2 regions of the Dietzia sp. Cai40 genome follow, and region 2 is predicted to be linked to the other one. Evidence: riboswitches for the same ligand, from Rfam matches in the RefSeq annotation. Region 2 holds a riboswitch; the other holds the start of a gene.
What was found. A riboswitch is a leader RNA that binds a small molecule or an ion and turns the genes downstream of it on or off. The one in region 2 is predicted to bind cobalamin.
Positions count from the first base shown of each region.

Region 1: another riboswitch for cobalamin. It lies ahead of G6022_RS03500 (ABC transporter substrate-binding protein); the one in region 2 lies ahead of G6022_RS12325 (energy-coupling factor ABC transporter permease).

Region 1 is NZ_JAALEB010000072.1:1-3,661, forward strand. Features, by position in the region: gene G6022_RS03500 (ABC transporter substrate-binding protein) at 138-1,142, opposite strand; cobalamin riboswitch at 1,258-1,391, opposite strand; gene G6022_RS03505 (Lrp/AsnC ligand binding domain-containing protein) at 1,453-1,734, opposite strand; gene G6022_RS03510 (SgcJ/EcaC family oxidoreductase) at 1,769-2,143, opposite strand; gene G6022_RS03515 (sugar porter family MFS transporter) at 2,321-3,661, shown strand, end outside.
Region 2 is NZ_JAALEB010000321.1:1,193-11,147, forward strand. Features, by position in the region: gene G6022_RS12285 (DUF5996 family protein) at 1-511, opposite strand, end outside; gene G6022_RS12290 (CGNR zinc finger domain-containing protein) at 590-1,099, opposite strand; gene G6022_RS12295 (hypothetical protein) at 1,146-1,355, shown strand; gene G6022_RS12300 (BLUF domain-containing protein) at 1,369-1,851, opposite strand; gene G6022_RS12305 (hypothetical protein) at 1,835-2,038, opposite strand; gene G6022_RS12310 (ABC transporter ATP-binding protein) at 2,385-3,185, opposite strand; gene cbiQ (cobalt ECF transporter T component CbiQ) at 3,182-3,910, opposite strand; gene G6022_RS12320 (energy-coupling factor ABC transporter substrate-binding protein) at 3,926-4,288, opposite strand; gene G6022_RS12325 (energy-coupling factor ABC transporter permease) at 4,285-5,025, opposite strand; cobalamin riboswitch at 5,061-5,274, opposite strand; gene G6022_RS12330 (transcriptional regulator) at 5,295-5,585, opposite strand; gene G6022_RS12335 (sodium-dependent bicarbonate transport family permease) at 5,600-6,619, opposite strand; gene G6022_RS12340 (winged helix-turn-helix domain-containing protein) at 6,897-7,199, shown strand; gene G6022_RS12345 (SRPBCC family protein) at 7,602-8,063, shown strand; gene G6022_RS12350 (SAM-dependent methyltransferase) at 8,395-9,162, opposite strand; partial or broken gene cbiT (precorrin-6Y C5,15-methyltransferase (decarboxylating) subunit CbiT) at 9,159-9,955, opposite strand, start outside.

The sequences.
Region 1 (3,661 bases), on a different contig from region 2:
GGCCCGGGCTGGTCTCGCGGCCCGGGCTGGTGGCGCGGAACGGTGACGGGAGGCGGGACGACGCCGAGGGGCGGCTCGGAGCCGGTGTCGCCGCATCGCCCGCGCCACCGCCACGGTCGTGGACGACCGTCGCCATATCAGCCACCGAAGGCGTCGGGGTGGAGCTCGCGGGCGATCGTCTCCACCGAGGTCGCCATCCGCGAACTCTCGAAGAAGTCGGCCAGGGGGACCACCACGATGCGGTCGTCGCGGATCGCCGGCGTGGTGGCCATGATGGGCTGGTTACGCAGGTACTCGATCTTGTCCTCGGCGCTGGTGGCCCCGTAGTCGAGCACGACGATCGCCTCCGGTCGGCGTTCGCCGAGGATCTCCCACGTGGTCTTGAGGTAGGGCCGGTCGCCCTCGATGAAGATGTTGTCGGCTCCCGCGTACTCGCCGATCAGCTGGCCGATGCCGACGCCGCCGATCGTCATGGGCTCCGCCTCACCGCTGTCGTAGAAGAACGTCGGGGTCCCCGTCACGCCGGCCTCGTCCAGGGTGGCGCGGACCGACTCGATCCGGTCGACGATGCGGTCGGTGAGCTGCTGCGCACCCTCCTCGACGCCGAGGACCCGGCCCAGCTGGGAGAAGTCGGTCTCGAGCATGGAGACGTCCGGGAACCCGTCGCCGCAGTACTCGGAGAACAGGAAGGTGTCGATGCCCGCCGCGTCGAGCGCGTCCCGGCTCCGGCCCTCCTTCTCGTCGAACGCGCTGCGCATGCCGGCCACCACGAGGTCGGGTTCCAGATCGACGATCTGCTCCCAGCTGGGATACTCCTCGGCCAACCCGGGAATCGCCTCGAGTTCCTCGGCGACCTCCGGCAGGACGTCCTCGCGATCGGCATAGCCCCGGCCGACGATCCGATCCCCCGCACCCATCTGGATGAGGGTCTCCGTGACGTGGGCGTTCATCGTGATGATGCGCTCGGGCGGGGCGTCGAACGTGGACTCACGCTCGCAGTTGGTGATGGTCACCGGCTCGGCGAACGCCTCATTCGAGGTGGCGTTCTCCTGAGCCTCGCCGCGGGAGCAGCCCGCGACGACGACGCCCGTGACGAGCAGCGCGGCGAGCGCCGTGGTGGACCTGGACTGGCGACGGAACATGATCAGACCTCGGATCGTGTCGTGTGCCCACGAACACACGAGACCCGCAGGTGGGCGACCGTCGACACCGGCCACCGACCGTGCAGGACTCCGGATCGCAGACCGCGGCGATGGACAGAGTCGCGTACCTCCGGGCAGGTAATCGGGCTCGTCGTCACCGAGGTGACGGCACACCGTTGCGGGTCAGCGCCGGATTCTCACCGGTCTTCCCCTGCGTATCCGGAGATCAGCAAGTCGTGATGACAGTATGCACATCCGCCGCGACCGACGTGGCAGCACCTCCCCGGAACTGTGCGCACCGGGGAGGGGCCTACTCGTCGTACCCCAGGGAGAACGCCGCCTCGAGGTCGTGCTTGGACAGCGCGCGGAACGCGATGTGCGTCTCGGTGTCGACCACACCCGGGACCTTGTTCAGGCGGTCGGAGACGATGTCGGCCACCTCCTCGTTGCGGCGGGCCCGCACGAGCACGATGAGGTCGATGGTGCCCGTCACCGAGTACACCTCGGAGACCCCGTCGATCTCGGCGATCGCCTCGGCGACCTCGGGGATGCGCGCCGTCTCGGCGTGGACGAAGACGATGGCGGTGATCATGGCCTGAAGGGTAGTCCAGTCGCGCGGCCCCGGTTCAGCGCATGTTCTCCGGCGTCCAGTACGCGCGCATCGAACGGATCTTGCCCTGCTCGTCGTGGGTCATGAGGTCCCACACGTTGATGGTGGCCTTGGAGTCGGCGTCGAAGTGGGTGGTGATCTCGAAGTTGAACAGCAGGTCGTCACCGCAGACCCGTGCCTCGATCACCTCGCCCTCGATCTTCAGCGCCACCACGGACGAGTAGAACTCGCGGATGGCCGCCTTGCCCTCGTGGACGGTGCCGTTGCCGACCGGGTCCTCGACCGTGGCGTTCTCGGCGTAGAGGTCCAGAACCGCCTCGAGGTCGCCGGCGACCAGCGCGGCGATGTAGGAGTCGGCGGTGGCACGGATCTGCTCGGGGGAGGCACTCACGGCGGTGGCCCTTTCGGTATGACGACGAGACACCTCGAGCCTAGAACGTGTTCTCGATCAGAGCGTTCGTACGCCGCAATCGATAAAGAATACGTGACTTGCGCCACATTGGTAGCGGGCCTACGCTCCGTTCACCAGACATCAGGACGTCCATCCGGCCCGGGAACGGGGTACGCCATGTCCACACGGAACGTCTCGGCCAGGAGCTCGGACGAGGAGTCCTTCCACACCGGCAGGGTGGTGATCATCTCCCTGGTCGCCGCGCTCGGCGGGTTCCTCTTCGGCTTCGACACCGCCGTCATCAACGGCGCGGTGGACGCCGTCCAGGAGACCTTCGGCATGAACGCCGGTCTCACCGGGTTCGTCGTCTCCTCGGCCCTGCTCGGCTGTATCGCCGGCGCGTATCTCGCGGGCCGCCTCGCCGACCGCTGGGGGCGCACCCGCGTCATGGTCCTGGCCTCGGCGCTGTTCACCGTCAGTGCGATCGGCTCCGGGCTCGCGTTCGGCCCGTGGGACCTCATCCTGTGGCGGGTGGTCGGTGGCCTGGGCGTCGGCGCGGCCTCGGTCATCGCGCCGGCGTACATCGCCGAGGTGGCCCCGCCCTCGATACGCGGCCGCCTCGGGTCACTCCAGCAGCTCGCGATCGTCTCCGGCATCTTCGTGGCCCTGCTCTCCGACGCCTGGCTGGCAGCCGTGGCCGGTGGCGCGATCGAGGAGCTGTGGCTGGGGATCCAGGCCTGGCGCTGGATGTTCCTCACCGAGCTGGTCCCCGCGATCACCTACGGCGTACTGGCGCTCATGATCCCGGAATCCCCCCGCTACCTGCTGGCCAAGGGGCTGGTCGGCGAGGCGAGGGACGTCCTGCGCACCATCCAGTCCAGCGGCGTCGACAACCGGATCAAGGAGATCCGTGCGACGGTCCGCGAGGACAGGAAGCGGTCGTGGCAGGACATGCTCAACCCGAGCGGCAGGAACCTCCTGCCGATCGTGTGGATCGGCATCGTGCTGTCCGTCTTCCAGCAGGCCGTGGGCATCAACGTGATCTTCTACTACTCCACGTCCCTCTGGCAGTCGGTCGGCTTCACCGAGGCGGACGCGCTCACCCAGACCGTCATCACCTCGGTCACGAACATCGTCGTGACGATCGTGGCCATCGCGCTGATCGACAAGATCGGGCGTCGCAGGCTGCTCATGACCGGTTCGGTCGGCATGACCGTCTCGCTCGCGGTGATGGCCCTGATGTTCAGCACCGCCACGATGGGTCCGGGGCCCGACGGCGAACTCGCTCCCCAACTCGGCGACACCCAGGGGCTCGTCGCGCTGATCGCCGCCAACGGTTTCGTCGTGTTCTTCGGGATGTCCTGGGGCCCGGCGGTGTGGGTGCTGCTCGGCGAGATGTTCAACAACCGCATCCGCACGGCGGCTCTCGGCCTGGCCGCGGCCGCCCAGTGGTTGGCAAACTTCGCGGTCTCCACCGCGTTCCCGCCGATGGCCGAGTTCAGCCTGACGTTCACCTAC
Region 2 (9,955 bases):
AGGACTTCCCACGGAACCCACTGCGGAACGTCGACAGGACGCCGTGCGCGCTGACCAGCGACCTCCGGAAACGGGCCACGGCGTCAGCGTCGTACGACGCGTGCGTGGTGTCCTCGGCGAACGGGATCACCTCCGGCAGCTCGACCGGGGTCCCGACGATCGGCACGTCGAACCCGAGATCACCCAGGTGGCCGGTGTACTCGGCGTAGAAGTCGGCGACGGTCCGCGGCTCGAGCGCCATCCGGCGGGTGCTGCCGTCAGTGACGAGGAACAGCAGGTCGTGGCTGACGAAGTCGAAGCGGATCTCCAGACCGCGGTGTCCGGCGACCATCAGGGACGTGGTGAGCCCCCGCGCGTCCACGTACAGCGGGACGCCCCACCAGTGGTTGATCTCCGGCCCGAGGGCCATCCGCGTCTTGCCGACGATCTGGGTCCACAGGTGAAGTGTGTCCCTGGTGTCGATCCACGACTCCAGGGGCAGGGCCGGCCAGGGCTCGTCTCGCGTCTCCATCGACACATGATCCCCGATCTCGCGGCCGTCCGACACCCCCATCGTCAGCCGGGACCCGGCGCCAACCGCGCCCCTGCGTCACCCGGGTCGACGGCCGGGGGCCCGGTGCCGTTGGACGGCGTCGTGGTTGCCGCACCGGGCACTGCAGTAGCGCCGCTTACCGTTCCGGCTGGTGTCGACGAACACCTCGGGACACCCCGATCGGAGACAGGCCCCCAGACGGCCGCCCTCCGACTCGACCGCGAAGATCGCCAGACCGCCTGCGGTGATGGCCCGGACGCGCTCCACCACGTCGTCACCGTCGGCCGCGAAGTGCAGGTGGGGCTTGTGCCCGTCGTGCGTGCTCAGGGACGGCCTCGACGCGGCCGAGTCCAGCAGCTCGTTGATCGCGTCGCACGTGGAGTCCACGTCCGGCGCCGAGAAGGGTGCCCTCAACCACAATGCCCACTCCTGTAGGCGGGTCGACCTCGCGTCGTCGAGATCGGGCCTGCGGACGCCGTGGGCGCGAAGCACGCCGACGGCCATATCGGTGTCCCACTCCCGGGCGCCGAGTGAGGCAAGTTCCGCCGCGAGAGTCGGGCCGACCATATTGCCATGGTTGAACTGCACTGACCCATTGCACCACAGTCAGCGCATGACCACAGCAGCCTGTTCGCCCACCGACGTCGATCACGACCGCGACCACGACGCCCCCGTTCCGCAGCCTGCGGATCCGGACGCGCACCAGCACGAATGGCTGACCCGCTCCTCCCACCGCACCAGCGAGGGCACTGTGACCTACGAGTCCTGCCACTGCGGCGCGCATCGCGTCCTGCGCGCCGGCGTGCCCGTCGCCCGGGTGTAGGGAGAGGCGACGCTCAGGGCGAGGTCGAGATCGAGCGCTCCTTGACCTTGAACCAGATCGAGAAGTCCTCGGCGGCCCGACGTACGACGTCGTAGTTCGAGCCGCCGGTGAGATCGTTGAAACTGTCCCGCACGCCGTCGACTCCGGTCGACCGGGTCTCCTTGGGGATGCCGAAGCCCATCTTCCAGTCGGCGAAGCTGCGCTCGGCTGCAGGTTCCGTCAACAGGACCCGGACACGACTGTGCCTGTCATCGGCAGCGATGCGCGTCATCAACTCGTCGATCGCGGCCGGAGGGCCTTCGAGGAACTGAATGAAGCAGTTGTTCCTGAAGAGGAGGACACCGGTGATCCCGGCGGCACGATTGCGCTCCCGGGAGGTGAACAGAATGGACTCCAGATCACCCGGCAGCATCTTCCGCACCGGCACGCTCGTGTACACCAAATACTTCAGTTGTCCGCTCCCGGGCGACGTGGGGAACTCAGCGTCCAGCGACATTCAACTCTCCCTCGCTCGCATCGGAAAAGTACAGATCATTCAGGCTGGAGATCGCCTCGTCCAGGGATCCGGACTCGCCCTGCGGTCTCGACATCCTGTCGTAGCAGGTGAAACTGCCGTCAGAATTCTGATCGATGTACCCCACGAAGTTCCCGCGGAAACTACCGACGAAGAAGCTGTCTTCCACCTGGGACCATCGTATTTCTTCGTATCCTTCGATTGCCGAAGTCACTCCCACCCCTTTTCTTCCTTGACAAGGTGTTTCACCCACTGCCGTACACGTCGAGAAGAACGTGGCCCGAGCCACGTCACCGGGAGACGCTGCCGCCGCGCGCGGCCGAAACAGGGATGGGCACGCATCGACGTGTCACCCGATCCCACAGTGCTCTTCTTGCCTAAGAACTCACATCCTGCCGAAGCTATCCGTCATAGCGGCACACCGGGCCATCATGATGCGCGTCGGAAGACTGCGCCACCGATGGCATCGGTCGCGTCCGGAACACGGGCGAGTGCGATCCCGATGACGAGCGTGGTCAGACCTCTCCCGGCCGCGATACCGTCCGGCCCAGTCGGCGTGACACCGCGGCGCCCCACGGGGTGGTGAGCCGGGCCGCGGTGAGGAGGCCCTCGTCCTGCAGCACTCGGTGGACCGGGCCGCGGGTGAGCGCTCCGCCGGAGAGCACCACCGCGTCGTCCGCCCAGGCCCAGGCGAGGTCGACATCGTGCGTGGCCATGAGGATCGCGGCCCCCGCGGCGCGAAGCGACTCCAGCGCCGCGAGCAGGTCCTCACAGGAGAGCGGGTCGAGCCCGGCCGTCGGTTCGTCGAGAAGCAGGACGCGAGGCCGCATCGCCAGCGCACCCGCCAGGGCCACCCTCTTGCGCTGCCCGAAGGACAAGTGGTGGGGGACGCGGTCGGCGAGGTCGGTGATCGCCAGCGCCGCCAGGGCCTCGTCGACCCGGTGGGCCACCTCGGCGCGATCCAATCCGAGGTTCACGGGGCCGAAGGAGACGTCGGCCCGCACGGTCGTGGCGAAGATCTGGTCGTCGGGTTCCTGGAGCACCATCTGCACCGACTGCCGCAGGCGGGTGCGGTCGGCGCGGCGGTCCCGGACCCGCTCCCCGTCCAGCTCCAACTCCCCGGCCTCGAGGCGGTTCAGGCCCACGAGCAGCCGCATCAGGGTGGTCTTGCCGCTGCCGTTTCCACCGAGAAGCGCCATCTTCGCCCCGGCGGGGATCGTCAGGTCGGCGCCGTCGAGCACGGTGTGGGTGTGACCGCCGAGGGCATCGAGACGCCGGTAGGAGAACCGGGCACCGCGCAGCGCGAGGACGGTCACGTCATGACCCCCAGTATCGAGACGGACACGAGAACCAGACAGATGACGAGCACGCGGGTGGCCGAGACCGGGTCCGCCTCGGCGAGCACTGCGGTCTGGCCGCGCTCGGCGCGCATGGACATGGCGTCGTCGATCGCCCGTGCCCGCCTGACGGACAGGACGAATACCGAGGCGAACTGCGTCCCGACCGAGCTGATCGCGGCCCGGGCGGTGCGGTGTCCGAGCCTGAGGTCGTGGGAATGCCGCAGCGTGCGCGCGGAGTCGATGAGCAGGCCGATGAGCCGGTAGGTGGTGTCCACGACGTGAGCCAGCGGGGCGGGCAGTCCGGCCCGCCGGCCGGCGGCCAGGAGGTCGGCGACGGGCGTGGTGCACGCCAAGGTGATGGTGGCGGCCGTCGCGGCGATCGCCCTGCTCACCGTCCGCCAGGCGGTGTCGACCCCGGCCGGATCCACCACGAGGCGCCAGTCCACCAGGTCCAGCACGAGGGGACCGATTCCCAGGGCCAGGAACGCGACGGGGGCGAGCAACGCCGCGAGGTAGATCCTGGCGGGGACGCGGGCCAGCGCCAGGGCGCACACACAACAGACAGTCAGGATCGCCACGTGGCCCACCGGTGGCGGCACGAGCAGTGCCGCCACCAGCAGACCGCCGAAGAGCAGCAGCTTCTCGACTACCGGGAGGTCCGACCAACGGTTGTGGGACGCCGCGAGTTCGAGTGGGTTCACCTAGGGCTCGGCCGGTCAGTGCCCGGCCGGACCCGTGGCCGCCGCCGACGGGGTCGCCGCACCCGTCACGCTCTCCCGACGCTGCCTACTACGTGTCCGCAGGACGCCGAGTCCGTAACCCACGATCCCGCCGCCGATCCCGGCCTGGAGGGCGAACACCCCCGATTCGACCTCCCCCGGCAACTCGGGCAGAAGCGGCTCGAACCATGGCTCGTAGTCGGGAGAGACCTGGCTGATCGTCCCCTCCGCCTGCCCGTCCGCACCCTCGAACTCGCCGCCCGCACCAGCGCCATAGACCAGGGAGAACACCGCGATCGCGAACGCCACGGCGACCAGCCCCACGAGCACCCACACGCTGACGTGCTTCTTCCCGCTCATCGCACCGACTCCGTGGCCTCGACCTGATCGGTACGGTCCTCGAGATGCGCGAAGGTGCCCGCGCCGGCGAGTCGCGCCCTCCGGAAGAAGCCCACCAGGTCGAGCTCACGGGAGGCGATTCGCAGGAGCACGCTGACGATCACCACGACGATCAGAGCCTCGACGACCGCCAGCGGGATCTGGGTGATAGCGAACACGGCGAGGAACTCGGCCATCGAGAACCACAGGCCGTGCTCGGCGCTCGGGAACGCCAGCGCGAGCTGGGCGCTGGTGACGAGATACGTCACCAGGTCGGCGAGGAACGCGGCGACGAAGACCGCGCCGAGCAGCGGCACCGCGACCCGTCGACACAGGACGAACGCCCCGTAGGCGACCCACGGCCCGGCGACCCCCATGGAGAACACGTTCGCGCCGAGCGTGGTGATGCCCCCGTGCGCGAGCAGCAACGCCTGGAAGATCAGCACCACGGTGGCGACGAAGGCCATGACGGGTGGCCGGAAGATGATCGTCCCCAGCCCGGTCCCGGTGGGGTGCGAGCTGGAGCCCGTCACCGACGGGAGCTTGACGGCCGACATGACGAACGTGAACGCCCCGGCCACGCCGAGCAACACGCCCGCCTCCGGTGTCCGACGGACCGTCCTGATCACCTCGCGCGCGCCGTGGATGACGAACGGTGCCGCGACGGCCGTCCATGCCACGGCGTGCACCGAGGGGAGGAAACCCTCTGCGATATGCATATGCCTGAGACCTTTCTGCCCGTCACCTCGCGGGCACTCGTGGTGGCAGCCACGGCCGGTCTCCTGGCTCACGGGTTCCCCCGGCCCACCCCCGGAAGGGATGGACCGGATCGCCGCCGGTCCGCCTTCCCACCCACACAACGCGTGCGAGCAGTGGCACAGAGGACTGGCGACATCATCCGTTCACAGTGGCGAGGGCCGCCCCGGTCTCACACCGGGTTCCCGAGCACCGCAGCTGAGCAGATCCTAGCCCCCTCCCGGGGGCCGACTCAGTACCGCACCGATTGGGCGTCCGAGACCAGGCACATGCCCCCGACGGACTGCAGGAGGGGCCGCAGCGACCGGAGGACCTCGTCGATCCGGTCGGGGTCGACCGCCACGAGCACGAAGGTGTTGTCGAAGGTGGAGAAAGGGTCCCCACCGCGCTCACCGTGCTGTCCCCGCCCGTAGATTCCCGGGATCACGGTGCGATGGGTCAGGCCCAGCGAATCCAACGCGCCGAGGAACCTCCCGGCGACCCCGGACTCCACTACCAGTTCGATCCTTTTGACGTCTTTCATGGGATCTCCTCGCCTCAGGCGCCCAGGTACTGGGCGACGGTGTAGTAGAGCGGAATGCCGAGGACGATGTTGAACGGGAATGTCACGGCAAGGGCCATTGTGAAGTACCGGGACGGCCGCGCTTCGGGGATCGCGTAGCGCACGACGGCCGGCACCACGATGTAGGACCCGCTCGCCGCGAGCACGGCGAGCATGGTCAGGTCGCTGACCGGCAACCCGGCCAGACTGCCCAGGGCCAGCGCCATCGATGCTCCGACCAGGGGCATCACGATGCCGAACCCGATCAGGAACGGGCCCACGTCCCGGACCTCGCGGAGCTGACGGGCGACGAGCAAGCCCATCTCGAGCAGGAAGAAGGCCAGCAGCCCCTTGAACATGTCGTCGACGAACGGGGACATGGCCTCGCCGGCGTCGGCCCCCACCACGGTGCCGATCACGAGCGACCCGATCAGCAGCAAGTGCGCACCGTCGGTGAACGCCTCGTGCAGGATCGCCCGCAACGACAGGGGTGCGCCCGACACGGGAGAGGAAGCGCCGGCCCCCGCGTCACCCGCCATCTGGGCGGAACGCTGACGGGACCGTGCCCAGGTGGCCAGAAGCACCGCCATGATGATCGCGGGCGATTCCATCAGAACCAGGGCGACCGTCATGTACCCGCCGGGTTCCTCCCCACGGGCGGTCACGAACTGCGTCGCGGCGATGAAGGTCACCGCGCTGACCGACCCGTAGGTCGCGGCGATGGCGGCCGCATCGAACTCGTTCACCCTGCGCCGCAGGACCAGGAAGCCCAGCGCAGGGATCACCAGGGCCAGGAGGAGGGCGATGCCGATCACCGCCGCGGCGCGGCCGGTCAGACCGGTCTCTCGCAGAGCCTGGCCACCCTTGAACCCGATCGCCATGAGCAGGTAGAGCGACAGGAACTTGGTGACGGGGGCCGGGATCTCCAGGTTGGAGCGCACAGCGGCGACGAACAGCCCCAGGAAGAAGAACAGGATCGGCGGGTCCGTGAGGCTGCCGAGAATGCTGAGGTCCATCGAGTCTCCCCTGATCTGTCCGGAGTCCGTGCGCCGCCGAGCGGGACGAGCTGATCTCCGTCGTGGCGCGCTAGCCGCCTGTTCCGAGCGAGTAACGGGAACGACAATACATGACTTTCAAGACATGTTTTGCAACAGCCTAAATCGGTGTCGCGTGTTGTGGCGCGGCGCGCGGACCGGGCCCGCGGTGGGACGGGCTCCGTGCACGCCCACATGCGTACCGTGATTCACGTAAGGCAAAATGGCACTCGGAAGTCGTCGGTGATGGGGTGGCGTAGTGGCAGAGTGGACGTTTCTCACCAATCACGCGCACGTCCTGTTGTGCATCGCGCAGGACTCCGAGACGCGACTGCGCGACATCGCCGATGCGGTCGGGATCACCGAGCGCGCCACCCAGCGGATCGTGGCCGAACTGGAAGAGGCCGGGTACCTGCAGCGCATCCGCGACGGGCGCCGTAACCGCTACAGCCTGAACCGAGACCTGCCGCTGCGCCATCCACTCGAACGGGACCACATGGTCGGGGAGATACTCAGCGTGCTGGGGGCCCCGCGAAAGGGTGCTGGCGACGGCAACGAGTGACCCGTCGGCACTGATCGTGGCGCCCCGACAGCGTGGTCGACCACTACTAGAGGCCCCCAGGGGACGATCTGGTCGGCTTCTCTCTGCAGTTGATCGAGTTCGGAGATGTCATAGGGGCTGAGCACATCCACCGTCACCACGTCCGGACGAACGGTCGCTTTCTGCACCACCGCGGATTCGGTGTTGCTCAGCCAGCGTCCCGGACCTGCGCGGCCCACACCCTCGTAAGCGAGCTCGTCGACATGGGGACCAACACCACGACGAAGAGCAACGTCACTACGGGGTACGCCCTACGCGACGTACTGTGTTGCGAAGCGGTCCGACCTTGCACTGGTCGCAATTCCGGTCACGCCAGAGTGTTCACCACACCCAGCGCGGCTCAACCCGCCAAGGAGGCATGGCATGAGCACTACCCGCGAGCTTCGCGCCGAGGTCGAGGTCGACGCCCCCGTCGAGCGCGTGTGGGAGGTCGTCACGGATACCTCCGTGCTCGTTCGGTCGTCGCCCGAACTCGTCGCGGTGACACCGCTGCTGCCGGGAGGCTTCCGGAAGGGCCAGCAGTACATCGGCTGGAACCGCCGCAAACTGGTCGTCTGGCCAACCCGAAACGTTGTGATCGAGTTCGAGCCACACAAGCGTGTCGCCTGGGACACGAAGACCAGCGGCGCCCGCTGGGCCTTCGAGCTCCAGCCGACGCAGACCGGTACCAAGCTGGCCCAGCGTCGGTCCGTGCCGGGCAAGCTCAATCCGATCGGCCGGATCTTCGCCGCGACGCTCCTCGGCGGGGGTCCGAACCACGCTGACGAGCTCGATACTGCACTTGGCACCACGCTGGAGAGCATCAAAGCTATCGCCGAGGCCTGACCAACCGACTCGTCCCCACGGGTGGACTTCGCCAGGGATAACTCTCTTGCGACTGGGCAGTAGCAAGAGGAGCAATGCGCGGGAACGGCCACTTAGACGACAGCCCGCCGGCAGAGTTCGGAGAGACGTCTTCCGCTACCTCACGGACCGACCACACCCTGATCTGAAGTGGACAGCCGGTATGGTGAGTCCGGGTCTACCCGCCCAGTAATCGACCGGATGAGCGTCCCGCAGGGAGACTCGAGTGTAGATGCCGCCCTCGGAAACCACGAGCACAGCCTGGCACCTCGGCCTCCGTGACTGTGGTCGAACTTTCAACTCTGAGTTCGACCTACCCCGCCCCGCCCCGCCGCTTCGCCGCCCTCTCCGGATCCGAGGCGTACAACCACGATTCGGCCTCCCCCGGCCGGACCAGCGCCCGGCCCACCAGGATCACCGCCGCCTGCCGCAGACCGGCGGACTCGACCGCGTCCGCGATGTCGGCAAGTGTGCCCCGCAGCTCGACGCGGTGCGGGCGGCTCGCATTGGCCACCACCGCCACCGGGCAGTCCGCGCCGTGCGTGGGAACCAGCCGTTCGGCGAGCTCGCGGATCCGGGTGATCGCCAGGTGCAGCACCAGCGTCGCGCCGGTGGCGGCGAAGTTCTCCAGCGATTCGGAGGACGGCATCACCGTCGATCGGGCCTGGACGCGGGTCAACACGACGGACTGCACCACCTCGGGCACGGTCAGCTCCACCCCCAGCTCGGCGGCGGCGGCAGCGTAGGCCGGGACGCCGGGCACCACGTCCCAGGGCACGCCCGCTGCATCGAGGCGGCGGGTCTGCTCGGCGAGCGCGGAGTACAGCGACGGGTCACCCGAGCACAGTCGCACCACCTCGAGCCCCTCGGCGTGGGCGGCGACGATCTCCGCGATGATCCCGTCCAGGTCCAGGTGCTGGGTGTCCACCAGCCGCGCGCCTGATCGGCAGTGGTCGAGCACGCCGTCGTCCAGATAGGTGCCCGCGTACAGGCAGACGTCCGCCGCGGCCAGGGCCGCAGCCGCGCGCAGCGTGAGCAGGTCGGCGGCGCCGGGGCCGGCCCCGACGAAGTGAACTGTCACGAGGTCTCCCCTGTCTCCCCGGAGTCCGCCGCAGCGGCGGAATCTGCCATAACAGCGAAGGGCTTAATCGCGCACCACTGCACCACGGCCCGCGCCGGGGCCCAGCCGGTGAACGAGCCGATCGAGTCGGCGTGTTCCACGTGGAACCGTACGAGCTCGCCGCCGAACTCCGCGCGGGCATCGATCAGCACCCGCTCCGTCTCGATCGTCACCGCGTGAGCGACCAGCCTGCCGCCGGGACGCAGCGCCTCCCAACACTGCCGCAGCAGGCCGGGCGCGGTGCCTCCGCCGCCCACGAACACCGCATCGGGGCGAGGGAGCCCCTCGAGCGCCTGCGGCGCGCGCCCGTGGACGACCTCCAGCGACGGCACACCCAGCCGCGCGGCGTTCCGCTCCACGCGCGCGGCCCGCTCGGGATCGGCCTCTACAGACACAGTGCGGCAGGACGGGTGTGCCCGCATCCACTCGATGCCCACCGATCCGGCGCCGGCGCCTACGTCCCACAACAGTTCGCCGGCCGACGGAGCAAGCCGCGAGAGAGCCGAGGCGCGTAGGTCGCGGCGGGTGAGCTGGCCGTCGTTCTCGAAGGCGTCGTCGGGCAGTCCTGGGGCCACACCGAGCGGGCGCGAGGTGGGCCCGGCCAGGCACTCCACGGCAAGGACGTTCAGCTGGGGCACCGCGCGGCCCGGATCCCAGTCGCGCGCCACACAACTCTGACGTGCCTCGGCCGGGCTCCCCAGATCGGAGAGGACGGTCAGCACGCTGTCCCCGAAACCAGCGACGGCGAGCGCCC